DNA from 2 places in the Rummeliibacillus sp. GQ308 genome. Region 2 is predicted to be linked to the other one. Evidence: riboswitches for the same ligand, from Rfam matches in the RefSeq annotation. Region 2 holds a riboswitch; the other holds the start of a gene.

Region 1 (10,227 bases), on a different contig from region 2:
GGTGAAGATGCAAAACAGGCTTATATTGATAACTATGGAACTTTTGGTAAAATTTACTATAACTTGGGGCTGAGTGATATTTACAGTTCTTGGTGGTTCCAGACTTTAATTGGTATGCTGGCGATCTCTATTATTGCTGCAAGTATTGATAGAGGCGTGCCTCTTTACAAATCATTAAAGAATCAACGTGTAAAACGACATGAAAGTTTTATGAAACGCCAACGTATTTTTGGCGAGAAAGAAATAGCCGCGGATAAAGCGGAAGAGTCATTAAATTTAGCTGAGAAGAAAATGAAAGAGCTAAAGTATAAAGTGAGAAGAGAAGATGGAGTATTGCTCGCGGAGAAAAACCGATTTGCGCGCTCAGGTCCATATATCAATCACGTAGGGCTTATCATTTTCTTGTTCGGTGTAATGTTGCGCTTAATGCCTGGATTTTATATTGATGAATCCTTATGGATTCGAGAAGGCGAGACAGCATCTATTCCTGGTATGGATGGTTATTATCTACATAATAATAAATTCACCTTTGAAACGTATAAAAAAGAGGAACAAAAACAAGAGTTCAATCAATCCAAAGCTGCTGTTAATTCAATAGCAAAAAATTATCAGTCAGATGTTGTGCTGTATCAATCAAAGGATGAAGGCATTGCTGGTGAGACTCAAGATATGAAGAAAGTCGCACACCATGCAATCCAAGTAAATAAACCACTGAAATACGATGGCTATGCCCTCTATCAAATGGATTTTAAATTAAACGAATTAAAAGCAATGAATTTTAATTTAGTGAATAAGAAAACAGGAAAATCTTTAGGTGAAGTAGATATTGACTTAACAGAACCGAAAAAAGAGTATGATTTAGGAAACGGCTCAAAAGTCGAAGTTAAAGGTTACTACCCAACTTTTTCAGGTTTTGATGATGGGGAACCGCAATCTGACTCACCGCTACCTAATAATCCTGCCTTTATTTTCAAAATGTATACACCAGAGACGCCAAAGGGTGAGACAAGCTTTGTTGCAATTAAGCAAACACTTGAACCACTTGGCACAACTAAATATCAAATGAAATTCCAAAATATCGAAACTCGTAATGTTTCAGGCCTAACAATACGTAAAGATAGGACTCTCCCAATTTTAGCAATCGGTGGTATAATCTTTATGTTAGGTGTAGTAATAGGTTCATATTGGAGCCATCGTCGACTTTGGTTACAACGTACAAATGATGGTCGCCTGTTGCTTGCTGCGCATACAAATAAAAACTGGTTTAGCATGAAGAAAGATTTGGATGCGGTTACTACTTATGCCCACCTGCCTTTATGGGTTGACCAGCAAGAAGAAGATGAGAAGGAAATGGAAGAAAAGGAAGGTGACAACACCTTATGAGTTTAATTGATCTGAGCAGTACGTTATTATTTATTGCTTTTATCGCTTATTTAGTAGGTACGCTATTTTTTGGTGGAGCGGTAAAAGGCGGAAAAAAAGATGCATCCGTCTCCAATAAAAAGTGGGGAACTATCGCCATTACTATTACAATTATTGGTTTTATTGCGAACTTAGGCTATTTCATTACTCGCTGGATTTATTCTGGACACGCGCCTGTAAGTAATATGTTTGAGTTTACGACTGCATTTGGCATGTTTGTTGTCGGTGCGTTTATTCTCATTTATTTTATTTACAAACTGCCATCACTTGGCCTTTTTGCTTTGCCAATCGCCATTTTGATTATTGCTTATGCAAGTATGTTCCCAAAAGAAGTGACGCCGTTAATCCCAGCCCTTAAAAGTTATTGGCTAACTATCCATGTTATTACGGCTGCGATGGGCGAATCCATCTTAGCCATTAGTGCTGTAGCTGGTTTGATTTATCTCATGAAGAGCGTTGATACACAAAAACGTACAAAGAGCAGCATTTGGCTAGAAATCGTCATGTATGCTGGCGTACTTGTATTAGGATTTGTGATTGTGACTACTACTTTTAAATTAATGGATTATAATGCTGATTTCACCTATGTAGATAAAAATGGCGCTACACAAGAAATTACTTACAACACGCCGGCTCTATTCGGTATGCATGAATATGAAATGAAATCTCCAGACAAGATGAAACCTTTAGCTGCCATGCCGGCATTAGTAAATGCGAAAAAATTAACGACAGTAGTTTGGTCCATACTCTTTGGCTCAATCTTGTATATTATCATTCGTTTAATTCTTCGCAAATCCATTAGCCGTGCAATCCAACCACTTACAAAACGAGTAAATATGCAGTTATTGGATGAAGTTGGTTATCGATCTGTACTAATTGGTTTCCCTGTCTTTTCACTTGGTGCGCTAGTCTTCGCTATGATTTGGGCACAAGAAGCTTGGTCAAGATTCTGGGGATGGGATCCTAAAGAAGTTTGGGCTCTTATTACTTGGTTATTCTATGCGGCATTTCTTCACCTGCGTTTATCTAAAGGATGGCAAGGACAAAAATCAGCATGGCTTGCAGTAATCGGGTTTGTTATTATTATGTTCAATCTTGTAGCAGTTAACTTGATTATTGCTGGTCTACATTCTTATGCTGGATAAAAACTAATTAAAGCAATAAACCTAACAACTATAGTTAAATATAGTTAGATATAAGGTTAGCTTGATAATTCACAATGAGAATACGCTGTAATGACTAGAGTACTTGTCTTTAGATGCTGTTTCTATGACAAAAGAAAAGCCTTTTTTCTCTTATGAGAAAAAGGCTTTTCTTTTCATTTTCTATTAAGAATTGTACAATAATACTATAGCATACTGGGAGGCATGTACAGTGACTGAACAAATTTCAATATTAATAGTTGATGATGAGGAAAGAATTCGTCGACTTATCAGAATGTATCTTGAGCGTGAAGGATACATAGTAGAAGAAGCAGAAAATGGAGAAGAAGCGGTAGAAAAAGCATTAACCAATGATTACCGCTGTATTCTTTTAGATATTATGATGCCGAAGAAAGATGGTTTAGAAGCCTGCGAGGAAATTCGTGAGAAGAAATCAACACCAATTATTTTATTAACAGCAAAAGGTGAAGAGGCTAATAGGGTCCAAGGCTTTGAATCTGGAGCGGACGATTATATTGTAAAGCCATTTAGCCCTCGGGAAGTAGTACTACGAGTAAAAGCTATTCTACGCAGATCGGCTGCCTTTTCACCCGTAACAGTGACATCGGTTTCGAAGGATTTAGTTGTGTTCCCGCATTTGACTATTGACAATGATGCACATCGCGTTTCAGCGGATGGCGTAGAAGTGAATCTAACGCCGAAGGAATATGAATTACTTTATTATTTGGCAAAAGCACCAGATAAAGTATTTGACCGAGAACAGCTATTGAAAGAAGTATGGCATTATGATTTCTTCGGTGATCTGCGCACAGTTGATACACATGTCAAAAGACTTCGTGAAAAATTAAATCGCGTATCGGAAAATGCTGCAAAAATGATTGTAACTGTTTGGGGAGTGGGCTATAAATTTGAGGTAGTGAATGATTAGGATATGGGGCAGTGTAGTCGGGAAGCTATGGGTAACCATATTGCTTCTCGTTTCATTTGTTTTATTTGTATTCACAGTATTGATGCTTGAATTTTTATCCAAATACCATACCCAACAATCTGAAGCCCTACTAAGACAAGAAGCGACCACCATCGCACGAGTCGTCGATGACCATAAATCGATAGCCTCTACTAAATCTATAATACATGATATTTTAAGTGATGAAACAAATGCAGTTATAGCAGACAAGCCTGGTCATGATCTATTTTCTTTGCAAGAAGGGGTCAATTCAGAGAAGATAAAAGAGCGGATTATTCGTGAAAAATCCTTCAATAAAGCATTTACTTCATCTAAACCTATTGTGAAAGAAATGATGCTTCCTTCCTCAACCGAGAGGGATCATGTTGAATCGTATATTGTTTTAGCCTTTCCTTTAAATGTTGAGAAGATGGAGCATAGTGTCGTCTTTATCTATCAAAGTCCTGATGCGATCCATCGAACATCAAAAGAAACAACAAAGATTGTATTTCTATCAGCTATTATAGCCTTTCTATTAACAACTTTCTTTGCCTTTTTCTTATCAACGCGTATCACATCCCCTTTATTGAAAATTCGTGAAGCGGCGTTTGAATTAGCGAAGGGACACTTTGATAAAAAGGTACCGGTACTGCAAAATGACGAAATTGGTCAGCTAGGGATAGCCTTTAACCAAATGGGTAAGCAGCTCAAGCACCATATGGAAGTTATCAACCAAGAAAAAGAACAACTTTCAAGCATTCTAACTTCGATGACAGATGCTGTTATTACATTTAATAGTGAAAGAAGTATCATATTAAGCAACCCTCCCGCGGATCTCTTGCTTCAGAAATGGGCGATCAAAAAACGAGATGAACACCAATTGATCCCTAATGAAATTTACCATATGCTTGACCATGTCTTAGAAATGGAAGAAGTATTAAGAGAAGAGTTGGAAATGGAAGGGGCATATTTTTTAATCTCTATAAGCCCTCTCTATAGCGGCGATTCTGTTCGAGGGGCTGTGGCGGTGCTTCGCGATAAAACAGAAGAACATCGCTTGGATAAGTTGCGTTCTGACTTTATCGCAAATGTATCACATGAACTAAGAACGCCGATTGCTATGCTGCAAGGCTATAGTGAAGCTATTATCGATGATGTCGTATCTAGTGAGGAAGAACGGAATGAAATGATACGAATTATCTATGATGAATCACAGAGAATGGGTAGGTTGGTTACAGACTTGCTAGATTTGGCGAGGATGGAATCGGGGAACATCACCTTATATAAAGAAGTAGTACCTATTACGCCCGTGTTCGAACGAATTACCCAGAAATTTGTGCAAGCAGCAAGAGAAAAGCATATCACGCTAACCTACTCATCGTCATTTGATGATGTGACACTGATTAGTTTAGATGAAGACCGTATTGAGCAAGTCCTAACCAATTTAATTGACAATGCCATTCGCCATACAAGGGAAAAAGGTATAGTACAAGTTGTTGTCGATCAGCAGCAAGACTACGCTCGTATCCAAGTAAAGGATAATGGCGCAGGTATTCCAAAAGAAGACATAGAATATGTATTTGAGCGATTCTATAAGGCTGATAAAGCAAGAACTAGGGGAAAAGGCGGCACAGGATTAGGACTTGCGATTACTAAAAATATTATTGAAGCACATAAAGGCAGGATCTTGGTAGAAAGTGAAGTGGATGTGGGTACAAGTTTTATTTTCTACTTGCCGTTAGCCAAGATCAGTAAGTAAATTTTAATAGTTAAAAACGCCAGCATAAAGATGCTGGCGTTTTTTGTTACAACGAATGGTGCAACTCTCTTTACAAAGTTCTAAATCTCTTATATAGTTGAATTGTAATAAAAACATATTGATTCATCTTCGGGGCAGGGTGAAATTCCCGATCGGCGGTATTAGAGGCATTTTGACCTCTTGAGCCCGCGAGCCGTTAAGGCAGGACTTGGTGAGAATCCAGGGCCGACAGTATAGTCTGGATGGGAGAAGGTGAAGGTACGGTCGTCTGTGCATTTTTTTGTGGAATGCGAGGACGTTTATTTGACTATGCCTAACTCTCCCTTAAGCGAATTTTTGCTTAGGGGTTTATTTGTTCATAATCAAAACGGGCCTTTCCTCTTTTTGAAGTGAATCGCAAAAGGAGAGAAAAACGTTGAAGAACACACGTCTACAAAAAATGGTGACGATTGGAATGTTGAGCAGTATTTCATTTGTATTAATGATTTTTAACTTTCCATTGCCTCCATTCCCGGCTTTTCTAGAAGTCGACTTTAGTGATATCCCCGCTCTTTTGGCAACAATTACAATGGGGCCTGTTGCAGGAATAACAGTAGAAGTCATCAAAAATGTGCTAGATTGGTTTTATAAAGGCAGCCCAACAGGTGTGCCAGTAGGACATTTGGCAAATATAACAACAGGTATATTATTTATTATGCCGGTTTACTTTGTATATAAACGTTTAACAACTACCAAAGGGCTTTCAACTGGATTAGTAGTCGGTACAATTTCAATGGCTATAGGGATGAGCGTTCTTAATTATTTCTTATTTATGCCGATGTATTCCTACTTCTTAAATGTACCAACTGAGACAGGGGCTGTCCTAACAAAAACAATTGTGACGGGTATATTGCCTTTTAATATTATTAAAGGTATTATCCTAACAGCTATCTTCTTACTTCTAGCTTCAAACATGAAAAAGTGGATACAAAAACAGCAAAAACAATATATGTAAAAATAGATTGCTAGCTTATGATAAATAAGCTAGCTTTTTTTGTTTAATGGAGTTCGAGCTAATGAGCCCCTTTTTTCTTTAAATTATAGTATAATAGATAAGTCGTTTTAAAAGCCAAGATTTATCGGCGTCTAAAAATTACTGACCCCGTCTTAATATCTTGTAAATATGAAAGATAGGTGAAATAAATGAAATATCAAGTTTTATTATATTATTTCTATACAAAAATCGAAGATCCTGCGCAATTTGCTCAGGAGCATCTAGCATACTGCCAATCAAATGAATTAAAAGGCCGTATATTGGTTGCTCCAGAAGGAATCAATGGTACACTTTCTGGAACTGTAGAAGCTACAAATGCATATATGGATTATATGCGAAACAATCCACTTTTTGATGGAATTGTTTTTAAAATAGATGAAGCAGAGGGCCATGCCTTTAAAAAAATGCATGTACGTCCGAAAGATGAATTGGTGAATCTCCATTTAGAAGAAGATATTAATCCAAATGAATTAACCGGTGAATATTTAGAACCAGCAGAGTTTTTGAAAAGAATGCAAGAAGATAATACAGTTGTGATAGATGCACGTAACACATATGAATATGATCTGGGGCATTTTAGAGGTGCAATTCGTCCAGATATTCAAACATTCCGCGAATTGCCAGAGTGGATTAATGAAAATAAAGAGCAATTTGAAGGTAAGCAAATCTTGACATATTGCACGGGCGGCATTCGTTGTGAAAAATTCTCTGGTTGGATGAAGAGAGAAGGCTTTGACAATGTGGCTCAGCTTCACGGAGGCATTGTCACATATGGTAAAGATGAAGTAGCTAAAGGACAATTATGGGATGGCCAATGCTATGTGTTCGATGAACGAATTGCGGTTCCAGTTAACCAAGTAGAACATGTCATCGTTGGTAGAGACCACTTTGATGGTGAACCTTGTGAGCGTTATATCAATTGTGCAAATCCTGAATGCAATAAACAAATCTTATGTTCGGAAGAAAATGAAGATAAGCATCTAGGTGGTTGTACGCATGAATGTAGGGTGCATCCAAGAAACCGTTATATTGCTAAACATCAATTAACTGAAAGTGAAGTACTAGATCGTCTAGCGCAAATTGGCGAAACGATTGCTAAATAGATATTGAAAAAAGCAAAACGCACAGGGCGTTTTGCTTTTTTTTATAACTATTTTTTATTCTTAAAATATTGAAGAATAAATTGTCGGAATTGCTTAGCACCTGGAGATAGATAACGTTCTAAAGACCAAGCCATCCCAATGACCCTTTCTAATTTTAAATCGCTAATTTTTATTTTCGCCATCCTATTTGGATTTATTTCTTCTCCGTCAGGCAATATGGAAACACCTAATCCTGCGGCCACGAAACCTGCTACCGTGGCTACCTCATCCCCTTCAAATGTAATTGTCGGAGTTAAGCCTGCTTGATTTAGCGCTTCATCAATCTGAATGCGCAAGGCATATCCCTTTTTAAGCAATACGAAAGGTTCGTTGGCCAACTCAAATATGGTAATAGTTTTACGATCGGCAAGCGGGTGTGATATTGGTACTATAGCATATAACTCTTCACGCCAAAGCTCCATCCATTCTATAGGTTTTTCTACATTCATTTCAGCGAGCAGACACAGGTCTAGTTCCCCGGATTTTAGTTGCTTAAGCTGTGAGTGAGTGTGATTTTGCTTTAGGACAAAATGAATATTTGGAAACTGTTTTCTAAAATGCATAATCAAATCTGGCACTACATTTGTGCCAAGTGTATGTAAAAAGCCTAGATATACTTCTCCGTGATTCGGATTAATTAGTTCTTGAATTTCATGGAGCCCATCTTGATATTCTCGCATAATATTGTGCACACGTTTAACAAATATTTCGCCATACCTATTTAGCTTGATGGAACGGCCCTGTCTTTCAAATAAAGGAACCCCCAACTCCATTTCTAACCTAGCTATTGATCGGCTTAGTGCAGGTTGGGAAATAGACAATTTCTCGGCTGCTTTGGTCATATGCTGGATTTTAGCCAACACCTGAAAATATTCTAACTGTTGCCATTCCATTAGACTTCGCTCCTCTTACCCTTGATTTAATTATAGTAACATATCTACAGCCTTTTTCGCTTTGTTAAGGGGTGAATAAAAGGTTGTGAATCCTATTTAAAAAATGGAATAAAAACAATATAAAAGACTTATAGGAAAGTAAGTGATATAATTTGTAGAAGAAAATAGAAGAAAAGAATATTATGACAAATATGTAACATCCGTTACGCTTCTATTAAATGCCATCAAAAGACCTATACAAACGCTTTATTCATGATAATATAAGTAATGGTAAATAACGCATATAAAGAAAATTAGGGAAATGAGTTGATTTAGATTGAATAAACGCACAAAATGGGGTCGCACTGCTATAGCAACCCTTGCACTGTCATGCGGCTTTATGTACACAACGCAACAACCAATTGATGTAAATGCAAAAACATCCGCGCAGATGATTCAAAAGAAAGCATCCATCGATCATAAAATTAACCTCTTAAATAAAGAAATTAAACAACTACAAAAACAACTAGACAAAAAACAAGCTGAATATGAAAAAACTTTACAAGAAATAGCAGAAACAAACAATGAGATTGCAAAAACTGAAAAAACGATCAATGAACGCTCAAAGATTATTGAGGACCGTTTAAAAGCATACCAAAATCAAGATCGCACATTCAGTCCATACCTAAATGCTATTTTAGGTGCAGATAACTTTGCGGATGCTGTAAGCCGTACTGTTTCTGTAAAAACCATTTTAGATGCAGACCAAAACTTATTAGATGAACAGAAAAAAGACAAAGCTAAGCTTGCTAAAGAAAAACACAATTTGCAAGAGAAGCAATCTAAGCTACAAAACCAATTCCAAGAAATGCAGGAAGAAGAAAATAGATTAGAAACAAAAAAAGCTGAAAACAAAGCAAAATCTCTAAAATTGAAAGAACAAATTGCAACCAAGAAAGAACAAGAAAGACTTGAAAGAGAACGTAAAAAGCGTGAAAGAGAAGCAAGACGCTTAAAAGCTCTTCAAGAAAAGCAATTCTTACAAGCTAAAAAAGCAAAAGAAGCACAACAAGCTCAAGAAGCCGAAGCAGTAAAAGCTGCACAGGTCAGCAAAACAAGCAATAATACGGTAAAAGCTGAAAGCGTACCTCAACAGAATAATGTTGGCTCATCAGGTAATGCTGGCAATGGTAACAATGGTGCAAAAGTAACCGATAGTGATCAAAAAGCACCTTCTGTATCAGGTTCTGGTTCAGCTAAAGCTGCAATAGCTGAAGCTAGTAAATATTTAGGACGAGCTTATGTATGGGGAGGAAGTAATCCATCTACAGGATTTGATTGCTCTGGTCTAACTCAATGGGCCTTCAAACAAGCAGGCGTTAGCTTGCCGCGAACAGCTGCTCAGCAATATATAGCTACCAAAAAAATTAGTGCAAGTGAAGCGAAAGCAGGAGACCTTGTGTTCTTTAGTTATGGACAAGGAATCGCTCATGTCGGTATTTATTTGGGTGGCGGAAGAATGCTAGATGCCCAAAATAATGGTGTTGTAACTGAATCTCTAGATTGGTGGAACCAATATTTAGTTGGATACGGCCGCATTTCTGGTGTCAACTAATATAATATTGTCCACTCTCAAACTTACTTTTCGCTAATCATATAGATATGTTAGTAGGGAAGATGAACCAATAATTATATAGCACTCTAAAATCCCATAGATATTTTAACTCTTGAATTAGCCTTCTCTTTTGAAGGCTTTTTCTTTTTATACCCTGTAGGAAAAGATTTAAAACAAAATTGAACGGGTAAGATACTATGTAGATAATTTTAGAAGAATATATGGTAAAGTAATCTATAAGTTAGTAGTTAATACATATCCTAGGAGGTATAATA
Region 2 (10,227 bases):
TTCTTGTATTTCTTCTGCATGCTCTTCCTCCTGTACTGGCTGAGGAGCAGCATTGTTAAACTCTTCTACTTCTACTGGCTTTTTAGAATCCATCTTTTGATTCTTGTTAGCCATTGTTCCTTGCGTCACTTTTTCATCTTTTGTGTTACTATTCTTTTGTCTTCTTACCATAAAGTTCACAACAATCAGCAGAATGACGGATATGAGAATATAACCAATGATATAAATTGACATGCTATCACCTACTTATGAATTCGCACGGTTACATTCATTCCAGGAACTAATTTTACTCCGTAACTATCGATTGAGATTTTCACAGGAATTACTTGTGTTTCTTTTGTGTAATTGCCTGATGAATTGTTTGAAGGCAGCAATGAGAATGTGCCGGCTGTTGCTAAACCAATTTTTTGTACTTTACCGCTTAATGTTGTGTTAGGGAATGCGTCGACTGTAATGTCTACGTCTTGACCTTTTTTAATATTATCTAGATCTGTTTCTTCAATGTTTGCAGTAACCCATAAATGATCTAAATCATAGCTGATAGCAAGAGGTGTGCCAGCAGCAACCATTGCATTTTCTACAGCATTGCTTTGCACGACTGTGCCATCTTGTGGAGCTTTGATTGGCATGTTAACAGATTTCCCGTCAGCACCTTGCATATCAACTGTACCGATTGTATCGTTTTTGCTAAATGTATCTCCAACCTTGCCATCCCATCTTACCAATTTGCCATTGCCTGGTGCTCCGATATTTACTTGTTGACCTGCGATTTGTGCATTATCTGTAGAGATATAGTTCATAGATTGATTGAAATAATAATAGCCTACAAACCCACCTCCAACTAAGACTATAAGCAAAATCACATTTAATAAAATCATGCGTTTGGCCTTCATAAAAAAACTTCCTCCTTCATTAATCCTTTAAAATACTTAATATCTTTTGGTGAATTTCTAACAAACGTTTTATATCCTCCGCAGGCAAATCGTTAATTCTTTGGAGCTTTTGAACCGTCTCCGATTTACTCTCCTGAAATTCTCTCAATTTCTCCTCACCCTTTATAGTAAGGCAAATGGTTATAGCCCGGCGGTCGTTCTCGGATGTTTTCCGTTCTACAAGCTCCTTATCTACTAACCGATCAATCACACTACTAATCGTACTGTTCGTCGATTTCATTCGCTCAGCAAGTTCCGCCAATCGCACATTCGGACGAACGGATATCTTATAAAGAGCTCTCAACTGGACAACAGTCAGACCCACTCTCTCTGCGTCACTTTGTAAAATTTTTCTTTCCTGCATGTAGATACTATAGAAAGAATTGATAATCTCATTATTAAAGACGTTCTTCATTTCTTCCCCCTTGCTTACATTTAATTCGCTTCCGTATATTTCGCATACGAAATAAGACTATACATTTATAACACCATCTAAAAAGTATGTCAACAATAACTCTTTATCCTAAAAATAAAGTAGTGCTTCCAACTTCTTCCCTTTAAAACCAAATAAAAAACACGGTATGCTGCAACTTCTCCAGCCATACACGTGTTTTACTTATTTTACTTTTGACGTGCTGTTTGTAAAAAGATTTTATCTTCTTTGTTGCCCACTTCGTTCATTAGCTCGCTTGCATCTTTGAAGCCAAGACTTTTTACCGTACGGGCCTGTTTATAGTAATCAGAATCTGTCATAATGCCAGACAATGTCATAATGGAATTTGCAACAGGTGTCGGAACACCAAGCTCTCTACCAAGCGAATAAAGTAAGCCAAGACCCATTGGTACATCCTCCGTAATATACCGATTTTCAACTTTATCCGTATGCAAATCGCTTACGCTGTCTGCGTAGATTGCGAACGCTTCTTTTTCAGAGTATTTTTCTGGATCTGTAAAAGTCCGCACTTTAAATTCATCGATATAAGAAAGAGGAGATGAACCGATTTTTCTTAAGACCGCCATTTTTTCGCAATCCAGTTCATTAGCCACTTTCCAAATAGATGGGGTAAAACCTTCTGTATACATAGAGAAAGTTCCATTTGAATTTTCAATATATGCAGCATTCATTGCAATCCCTACAGTATGCATGATGAGATTCGGATTGTGGAGAGCGACTTCTACTATATGGTCGCGTGGTATAGGGTTGTCCAGTACTGGTTCTAATATTCTGCATGCCTCTTCAATACGGTTCGCCGGCAATGCTGCTATTGGGTGGCCATAGTTCTTAGAATAAATAGTGACTGCACCCGGGGATGTAATACGGCAGCTATACGGAAGTGTTTCGCCTTCTACAAATAATGGGGCCTCTTGAATTCGTCCGATTCGTTCCATTTCTCTCTTAAAGAGTAAACTACCTAAATACCCTGGGCAAATATAAACCGTTTGCTCAGCCTGGAGATAAGGGGCAAGCGCCTTAGCTAAATTCTCGTGGTAATTCGAAACGTAATAAATTAAAATGATATCCGCTTCAGGAATAGCCGCTGCAGGGTTATTTGTTACATTTGCTAGCTGATATGTACCATTGCCTTCGATGCCTTCTAACTTGATTTCTTTTGTTTCTTTTAGCTTTTCAAAATGCTGATCTGGTCGGTTGCTTAGTTTTAGCATGCTGACCTCATGCCCTGCCTGTGCCATCGCTGCTGCTGCAGCAGATCCTCCATGCCCAGAACCAACGATTGTAATTTTCATAAATAACAGTCTCCCTTTCTATGATAGCGTTTTCATGTTTTTTCTTTTTAAAATTAATCATCATATTTTTTCATTTTCATGTTTCTATTCCCGTACTTCCCTCACATTAAACATCCTGATTTTTTCCAATAAAATAAGAGGCTTAGCTAAAATGCTAAGCCTCATACCATTTATAATTGCTTATTCTCCAATCAAACTATTTAAATTAGCCATTTCAATCGCAGAAACAGCTGCATCATATCCTTTATTTCCTGATTTAGTTCCAGAACGTTCGATTGCTTGTTCGATGTTTTCCGTTGTAACAATACCAAAGATAACCGGCACTCCAGTAGTTAATCCAACATTTGCAATTCCTTTAGCCGCTTCATTGCAAACATAATCATAATGAGATGTGGAGCCTCTAATCACCGTACCTAGACCAATGATGGCGTCATATTTCTTCGTATCCGCCAATTTCTTTGCAATAAATGGTACCTCGAATGCTCCCGGCACCCAAGCTACATCTATATCATCTTCAGATACGCCATGGCGTTTTAAACCATCCATTGCTCCGCCTAGCAATTTGGCATTTATAAATTCATTAAATCTACCTACAACAATCCCTATTTTTAAATCAGTTCCTATTAATTGTGCTTCTAATACTTGTCCCATGTGTTGTAACACTCCTATGCAAGAATATGATTCATTTTTATTTTTTTCGTTTGTAAATAATATTGATTTTCAGCAACAGCCTCAGTTTCAAGCGCTACTCGTTCTACAATCTCAATTCCATATTTCCTTAGCCCTTCTACTTTCTCTGGGTTGTTCGTCATTAAGCGAACCCTAGTTACACCCAAGTCGCGGAGCATTTGGGCACAAAGTCCATAATCACGCATTTCAGCTGGAAAGCCCAATTGTTCATTTGCTTCCACTGTATCCAAGCCATGTTCTTGAAGCTCATAGGCTTTTAGTTTATTTAACAGTCCAATCCCTCTTCCTTCTTGATGCATGTAAAGAATGACACCTGTACCAGCAGCTTCAATCTTTTCTATCGCCTTCTCCAATTGCGGTCCGCAATCGCACCGTTTTGAATGAAACACGTCTCCCGTCAAGCATTCCGAGTGAATACGCACTAACGGAGCATCTTCCTCCCGCAACTCCCCTTTTACTAAAGCTATATGCTCTTTGCTATCTATTTTGTTTGAATAGCCAACCATTTGGAATTCACCAAGTGTTGTAGGCATTTTCACAGATGCTTCGCGTTTTGCTAGTTTTTCATGGATATAACGATAGCGAATGAGGTCTGCAATGGTAACGATTTTTAAATCATATTTTTCAGCTAACACTAGTAATTCCGGTACTCTAGACATTTCACCATTATCGCTCATAATTTCGCAGATAACGGCTGCGGGTTCACTGCCGCAAATCCTAGCAAAATCAATTGCTGCTTCAGTATGCCCTTGGCGTTCGAGAACGCCATTCTCTTTAGCAATGAGCGGAAAAACATGTCCCGGTCGCCGAAAGTCAGCCTCACCTGCATCTTTGTTTAATAGCTGCATAATGGTTTCCGAACGTTCAAATGCACTAATGCCTGTGGTTGTATCCTTATAGTCAATGCTCACTGTAAAGGCTGTTTGGTGATTGTCTGTATTGTTGTGAACCATTGGATAAAGTTCAAGGTGTTCCGCCAGCTCCTGTGATACTGGCGTACAAATTAATCCTCTACCATAAGTAGCCATGAAATTGATGTTTTCTGGTGTTGCATACTCCGCGAGGACGAGTAAATCTCCTTCGTTTTCACGATTTTCATCATCCACTACAATAATCATTTTTCCTTTTTTCAAATCTTGTATTGCCTCTTCTATTGAATGAAACATATTAAACACCGCCTCTTTTTAAAATCCATTTTGCATTAAAAAATCCATCGTCATTGGCGTTTCTTTTTGTTGCCTCTCTGCATGCTGAATCACGTATTTGCCAAGCAAATCATTTTCAATATTGACAAGATCCCGTTCCTTTTTTATGCCTAACACTGTCTCACTTAAAGTATGCGGAATGATTGAAACTGTGAGCTGGCGTGGCTGAATATCGAAAATAGTAAGGCTGATGCCATCAATAGCTACCGAGCCTTTTAAAATACAATATTTACTGAGCTCCTCTGCAATACCAATATCAATATATATCGCATTCTCCACTTTGCGCTTGCGCAAAATAATACCTGTACCATCCACATGTCCAGATACAAAATGCCCGCCAAAACGGCCATTTGCCGGCATTGCTCGTTCTAAATTGATACTATGACCCAATTGCAATGATTGAATACTCGTCCCTTTCACTGTCTCTGGCATTACATCAACCGTAAAGGTACTTTCCGAAAAAGAGGTAACCGTTAAACAAACCCCATTAATGGCAATGCTGTCACCTAAATGAATGTCATCTGTTATCTTTCGAGATTCTATTGATAATTGCATACTTTGGCCACCACGTTTGATTGCTTTGACCTTGCCTATATCTTCTACTATTCCAGTAAAAATGAATTCCACCTCATTTCAATACAGATACTATTTTCAAATCTTCACCGATTTTGTGGATTTCTTGCAATTCGAGTTCCAAAGCATCCTCCATCTGTGTCACTCCTAAGTCAGAAAACATTGGAATAGCATTTGTCCCACCGACAATTTTAGGCGCTATATATGTGATTAATTGATTTACTGAACCGGATTTCAAAAAACTTGCATTGACCGTTTGGCCGCCTTCTACATACAGCTTCATAATCTTGCGTTTTCCCAGCTCTAGTAATAATTCTTCTATGTCAATTAAAGGTTTTGAAAGCTGCAGAATCTCCACATGTAATATCTGGCTTAACTGTGCAATCTTTTCTGCTGAAGCTTTTGAACCCGTTACAATCCACGTTGGCGCGGAACTATCCATTATCACCAATCTATCTGGCGTAATCCTTAAATGCGTGTCTAAAATTATTCGAATCGGTTGCTTCTTTGTATTTCCAAGTCGATTGGTAAGGCGTGGATTGTCTGAACATACCGTGCCGATTCCTACTAAAATGGCATCATGATTTTCGCGCCCCTTATGAACATCCGCCTGTGATTCCTTACTTGTAATTTGCTCTCCGATTCCTCTTTTTGCTGCTATTTTACCGTCTAATGTGATGGCCTGTTTTAAAGTAACAAACGGTTTTCGTTGTTGAATATAAGCAAAGAATTCTTTATTTAACGCCTGCGCTCTTTCTAGCAAAATATCTGTTGTTACTTCAATCCCAGCATCTCTTAAAAGCTGCAATCCTTTGCCCGCAACTAATGGATTGGGATCCTGTGCAGCGATGACTACACGACTTACACCTGCTTCAATTAATGCGTTAGCACAAGGAGGTGTTTTTCCGTAATGGCTGCAAGGTTCCAGCGTTACATAAACAGTGCTTCCATTCGCTTGTGATCCTGCCATTCGTAGGGCATGAATTTCAGCATGCGGGCCCCCCGCCTTTAAATGTGCGCCAAGGCCTACTATTTCGCCATTTGAAACAATAACGGCTCCTACTGCCGGATTTGGCGACGTTTGCTGCTTAGTAGTTCCTGCTAAATCTAAAGCAAGGCTCATATAAAATTCATCCGTCATTTCTTTCCTCCCTATCTGTTGTAGTTCATTACAAATAGAAAACCCCTTAGCTATTGTCAACTAAGGAGTTTAGGAGATTGTATGTAAAAATGGGTGCACTAAATAAACCTAGGAAGGTGTATTTTTCTTCCAAAGGCTGGTACCACTCACCATACGTCCTTCTCCCATCCAGACTATACTGTCGGCTTTGGATTCTCACCAAATCCTGCCTAAAAAAGGCTCACGGGCTTAGAATTACTTCATCACCGTCGATTGGGAATTTCACCCGACCCCGAAGGACAAACCATATAAAATTGTGTATGAGCTTTAGAAAAAAGAAAAACCCATAGATTTCTCTACGGGGTACATTGTGGAATTTGGCTGCAAAGACATCACCAAATAAACCTATTGAAGTGCTTTTTTTCTTCATAAGGCATTCAGCTTGCTCTACATCCTTCTCCCATCCAGACTATACTGTCGGCTTTGGATTCTCACCAAAATCCTGCCTTTAAAAAAGGCTCACGGGCTTAGAATTGCTTCATCACCGTCGATTGGGAATTTCACCCGACCCCGAAGGACAACCATATAAAATTGTGTATGAGTTTCAGAAAAAAGAAAAACCCATAGATTTCTCTACGGGGTTGTGTTGGAATTCGTATGTAAAAGTCATTACTAAATAAACCTATTGAAGTATATTTTTCTTCACAAGGCATTCAGCTTGCTCTACATCCTTCTCCCATCCAGACTATACTGTCGGCTTTGGATTCTCACCAAAATCCTGCCTTTAAAAAAGGCTCACGGGCTTAGAATTGCTTCATCACCGTCGATTGGGAATTTCACCCGACCCCGAAGGAATATTCTTTTATTCGAAATCATTATAAACTTAGTAAAACAAAAAAGAAAGCTATTAATCTTAATCACTTCAAAAAAGAGTGCCTTAGAAGCATTCTCTTCTAAGGCACTCTTTATTATTTTCTATTATACGCTACGTCGTTCAACTTCGTGCTGTTCCAGTGAAAAGGCGAACAATAAAGACAATCAGCGCAATGACAAGAAGAATATGAATTAATCCTCCGCCAATATGGAATATAAGGCCTAGTACCCAGAAAAGAACTAGAAGTCCTATTAACGTCCAAAGCATCATAAACATCCTTTCTGCAGATAATTTAAATTTATTTACATTTATTTATTACCCCGCAGAACAATTTACTAAACAAATGCTTGCCAAATTATCTTCACTCGCAATAATTCTGCTGCTAATCTGCAAAATTGGTCTAATCACTATATAGAAGTTCAATTCATTAAGAATTAATTTCAACTGCTTTTTTCTTTACTTTTTCCGGCACTACTATTTCTTTAATTTGATTATATTTCTCATACTTGCTCATGATCTCTTGTTTTATCTTTACTGGTTGACCTTGAGCATTTAATGACATGTCCATGTTGAGATTTAACATAGTCGGATAAAATGTCTTTTTATCGATATGAATCTCATAATCTACTTTGTTGATTTTCATATCTTTCAACAATTCAGCAGAATTAGCCATTCCAGCTGGCAATGTTTTTTGAACCTTTTCTTGAATGAAATGAGTGAACTTTTCACCTGAAGCATTTAATAATAGGATATAGTTTTTATCATTTTGTTTAAATTTAAAGTCCTTGACGAATTTCTTCAGTTGCTTAATCTCTGCCATAGGATCTGTTTGTTGATTGGAAGCTTGCGCTAATTGATCCGCCATTTCCGCTGGGAACTTCATCCATTTTTTTGAATTTGGATCATACGTAAACATACCGTCCTTTGTAAAATAGCTCTTTGTTTGAATCATTTTGTCAGACTCTGGAGCCTTCATCATTAACTTTTGATAGAAAGACATAGGGTTTTGAACTACATCCATGATGATACCTGTATCTGTCTCTACATTATTTTGACCAGAATTGATATTTTGTATAACTTCCATTTTTGTTCTGTAACTTTTTAAGTTTTTAGAGGCTTCAGTAGATTTTTTAAATACTTGCTCTAATGTCAAACCTGAATCAGCTTTGGCAGTAGACCCATTTTGTTTGTTTACTGGTTCTGCCTTTGAGTTACATGCTCCTAGCATAAATACCAAAAGTAATCCCATTGTAAGGGAAAGAATTTTTTTCAACACTTCCACTTCCTTCTTTTATATTTCGTCCTACAATTTAGTATAAAGGAAGCACTAAAAAATGCAGTCAACCATATTTACTATTTTTAATTTTTTTGTATTTCAATGGAATAAAAGGAAGGTGACATATGAATTAATACAAATTTCTCACACTGAGTATTATGTCTTCTTATGTTTGTTTCCATAGAACTAGTATGATATTGCCTTTTCCCACTTTTTATTAGTAGTTAACACCTCTTCATAAAATAAAAAAGCTGGTTTCCATATAGGAAATCAGCTTCTTCTTTTTGCATTATGCTTCCACATCATAGCCTTGTTCTTCAATCGCTTCTTTCATAGCAGCAAGCGTTACTTTTGAATCATCATAAGCAACAGCTACATTACCAGCCTCTAAATTTACTTCAGCTGATGATACGCCATCCAATTGATTCAAAGCACCTTCTACTGAAGATTTGCAATGACCGCAAGACATACCTTGTACGGCTAATGTTTTCGTTTCCATTCTGTATTCACCTCCTTCAAAGTGTACCGCTTATAATTTTATCCGTTTCAATCGAAGCGAGTTTGTCACAACACTAACTGAGCTTAATGCCATAGCAGCACCTGCTATCCATGGAGCTAGTAAACCGATGGCTGCTACAGGGATGCCAGCTGTATTATAGCCGAATGCCCAAAATAGGTTTTGGCGGATATTGCGAATGGTTGCATGACTGATTTTGATCGCCTTTGGTATAAGCAGCAGCTCGCCGCCTAAGATAGTCACATCGGCTGCTTCAATAGCCACTTCTGTACCTGTGCCAATCGCAATCCCGATATCTGCTGTCACAAGGGCAGGGGCATCGTTAACACCATCGCCAACCATTGCTACTTTTTTACCCTGTGCTTGGATTTCTTTTACTTTATCTGCTTTTTCTTCAGGCAATACTTGCGCGATGACATGATCAATGCCTACTTGTTTCGCAATAGCCTCTGCTGTTCTTTCATTATCGCCTGTCAGCATAATTACTTCCAGACCTTGTTCTTTTAACTCTTTGATAGCTTGTGGAGCTGTTTCCTTAATTGTATCCGCTACTGCTACAATACCGCGATACGTACCGTCAATTGCCAACAGCATCGCCGTCTTGCCTTCAGTTTCAAATTCGGTTAATTTTTCATCCTTGCCTTCAATATCAACTTGATGATCAATCATTAATTTTCGATTACCGACTAGTACTTGTTTTCCAGCTATCTCTGCTTGGATCCCATGACCAGGAATTGCGTTAAATGACTCTACATCTACGAAGTCAATATCATTCTCTGTCGCATAGGCTACAATAGCACCTGCAAGCGGGTGTTCTGAACCCTTTTCTGCACTTGCTAACAGCTGCAATGCTTCTGTGTCACCATAGAAATCAGTTACTTCAGGTTTCCCTTTTGTAATGGTTCCTGTTTTATCTAGGACGATTGCTTGTAATTGATGGGTTCTTTCTAAATGCTCTCCACCTTTAAAAAGAATTCCACTTTCGGCAGCTCTTCCTGTACCTACCATAATAGAAGTTGGTGTTGCGAGCCCTAATGCACATGGACAGGCAATAACTAGTACAGCAATCGCTGCGACTAGTGCAGGCTCAAATTGGCCAGGCTCTACAAATAGAATCCAGATGGCAAAGGTTACCACAGCAATCCCAATAACAATGGGTACGAAGTAGCCTGATATGACATCCGCTAAACGTTGAATTGGCGCTTTCGAGCCTTGCGCTTCTTCGACTACTTTTACGATGGATGCAAGTGCTGTATCTTTTCCTACTTTGGTTGCTTCCATTTCAATTGATCCG

The links. Region 2 has a riboswitch for FMN ahead of ribD (bifunctional diaminohydroxyphosphoribosylaminopyrimidine deaminase/5-amino-6-(5-phosphoribosylamino)uracil reductase RibD). Riboswitches for the same ligand answer to the same signal wherever they lie in the genome.
Region 1: linked by a shared signal. The riboswitch ahead of AC6CHJ_RS04635 (ECF transporter S component) and the one ahead of ribD (bifunctional diaminohydroxyphosphoribosylaminopyrimidine deaminase/5-amino-6-(5-phosphoribosylamino)uracil reductase RibD) in region 2 are both predicted to bind FMN.

The regions. Positions count from the first base shown of each region.
Region 1 covers NZ_JCAXDQ010000001.1:968,001-978,227, forward strand. The annotation lists gene resB (cytochrome c biogenesis protein ResB) at 1-1,383, shown strand, start outside; gene ccsB (c-type cytochrome biogenesis protein CcsB) at 1,380-2,567, shown strand; gene AC6CHJ_RS04625 (response regulator transcription factor) at 2,797-3,513, shown strand; gene AC6CHJ_RS04630 (ATP-binding protein) at 3,506-5,290, shown strand; FMN riboswitch at 5,412-5,548, shown strand; gene AC6CHJ_RS04635 (ECF transporter S component) at 5,706-6,284, shown strand; gene trhO (oxygen-dependent tRNA uridine(34) hydroxylase TrhO) at 6,473-7,426, shown strand; gene AC6CHJ_RS04645 (LysR family transcriptional regulator) at 7,474-8,358, opposite strand; gene AC6CHJ_RS04650 (C40 family peptidase) at 8,675-9,952, shown strand.
Region 2 covers NZ_JCAXDQ010000005.1:130,918-141,144, forward strand. The annotation lists gene AC6CHJ_RS15175 (DHA2 family efflux MFS transporter permease subunit) at 1-234, opposite strand, end outside; gene AC6CHJ_RS15180 (beta-barrel domain-containing protein) at 243-893, opposite strand; gene AC6CHJ_RS15185 (MarR family winged helix-turn-helix transcriptional regulator) at 913-1,347, opposite strand; gene AC6CHJ_RS15190 (NAD/NADP octopine/nopaline dehydrogenase family protein) at 1,554-2,678, opposite strand; gene ribH (6,7-dimethyl-8-ribityllumazine synthase) at 2,859-3,329, opposite strand; gene AC6CHJ_RS15200 (bifunctional 3,4-dihydroxy-2-butanone-4-phosphate synthase/GTP cyclohydrolase II) at 3,344-4,534, opposite strand; gene ribE (riboflavin synthase) at 4,553-5,191, opposite strand; gene ribD (bifunctional diaminohydroxyphosphoribosylaminopyrimidine deaminase/5-amino-6-(5-phosphoribosylamino)uracil reductase RibD) at 5,202-6,287, opposite strand; FMN riboswitch at 6,440-6,570, opposite strand; FMN riboswitch at 6,715-6,848, opposite strand; FMN riboswitch at 6,991-7,124, opposite strand; gene AC6CHJ_RS15215 (lmo0937 family membrane protein) at 7,261-7,407, opposite strand; gene AC6CHJ_RS15220 (DUF6612 family protein) at 7,568-8,416, opposite strand; gene copZ (copper chaperone CopZ) at 8,706-8,915, opposite strand; gene AC6CHJ_RS15230 (heavy metal translocating P-type ATPase) at 8,946-10,227, opposite strand, start outside.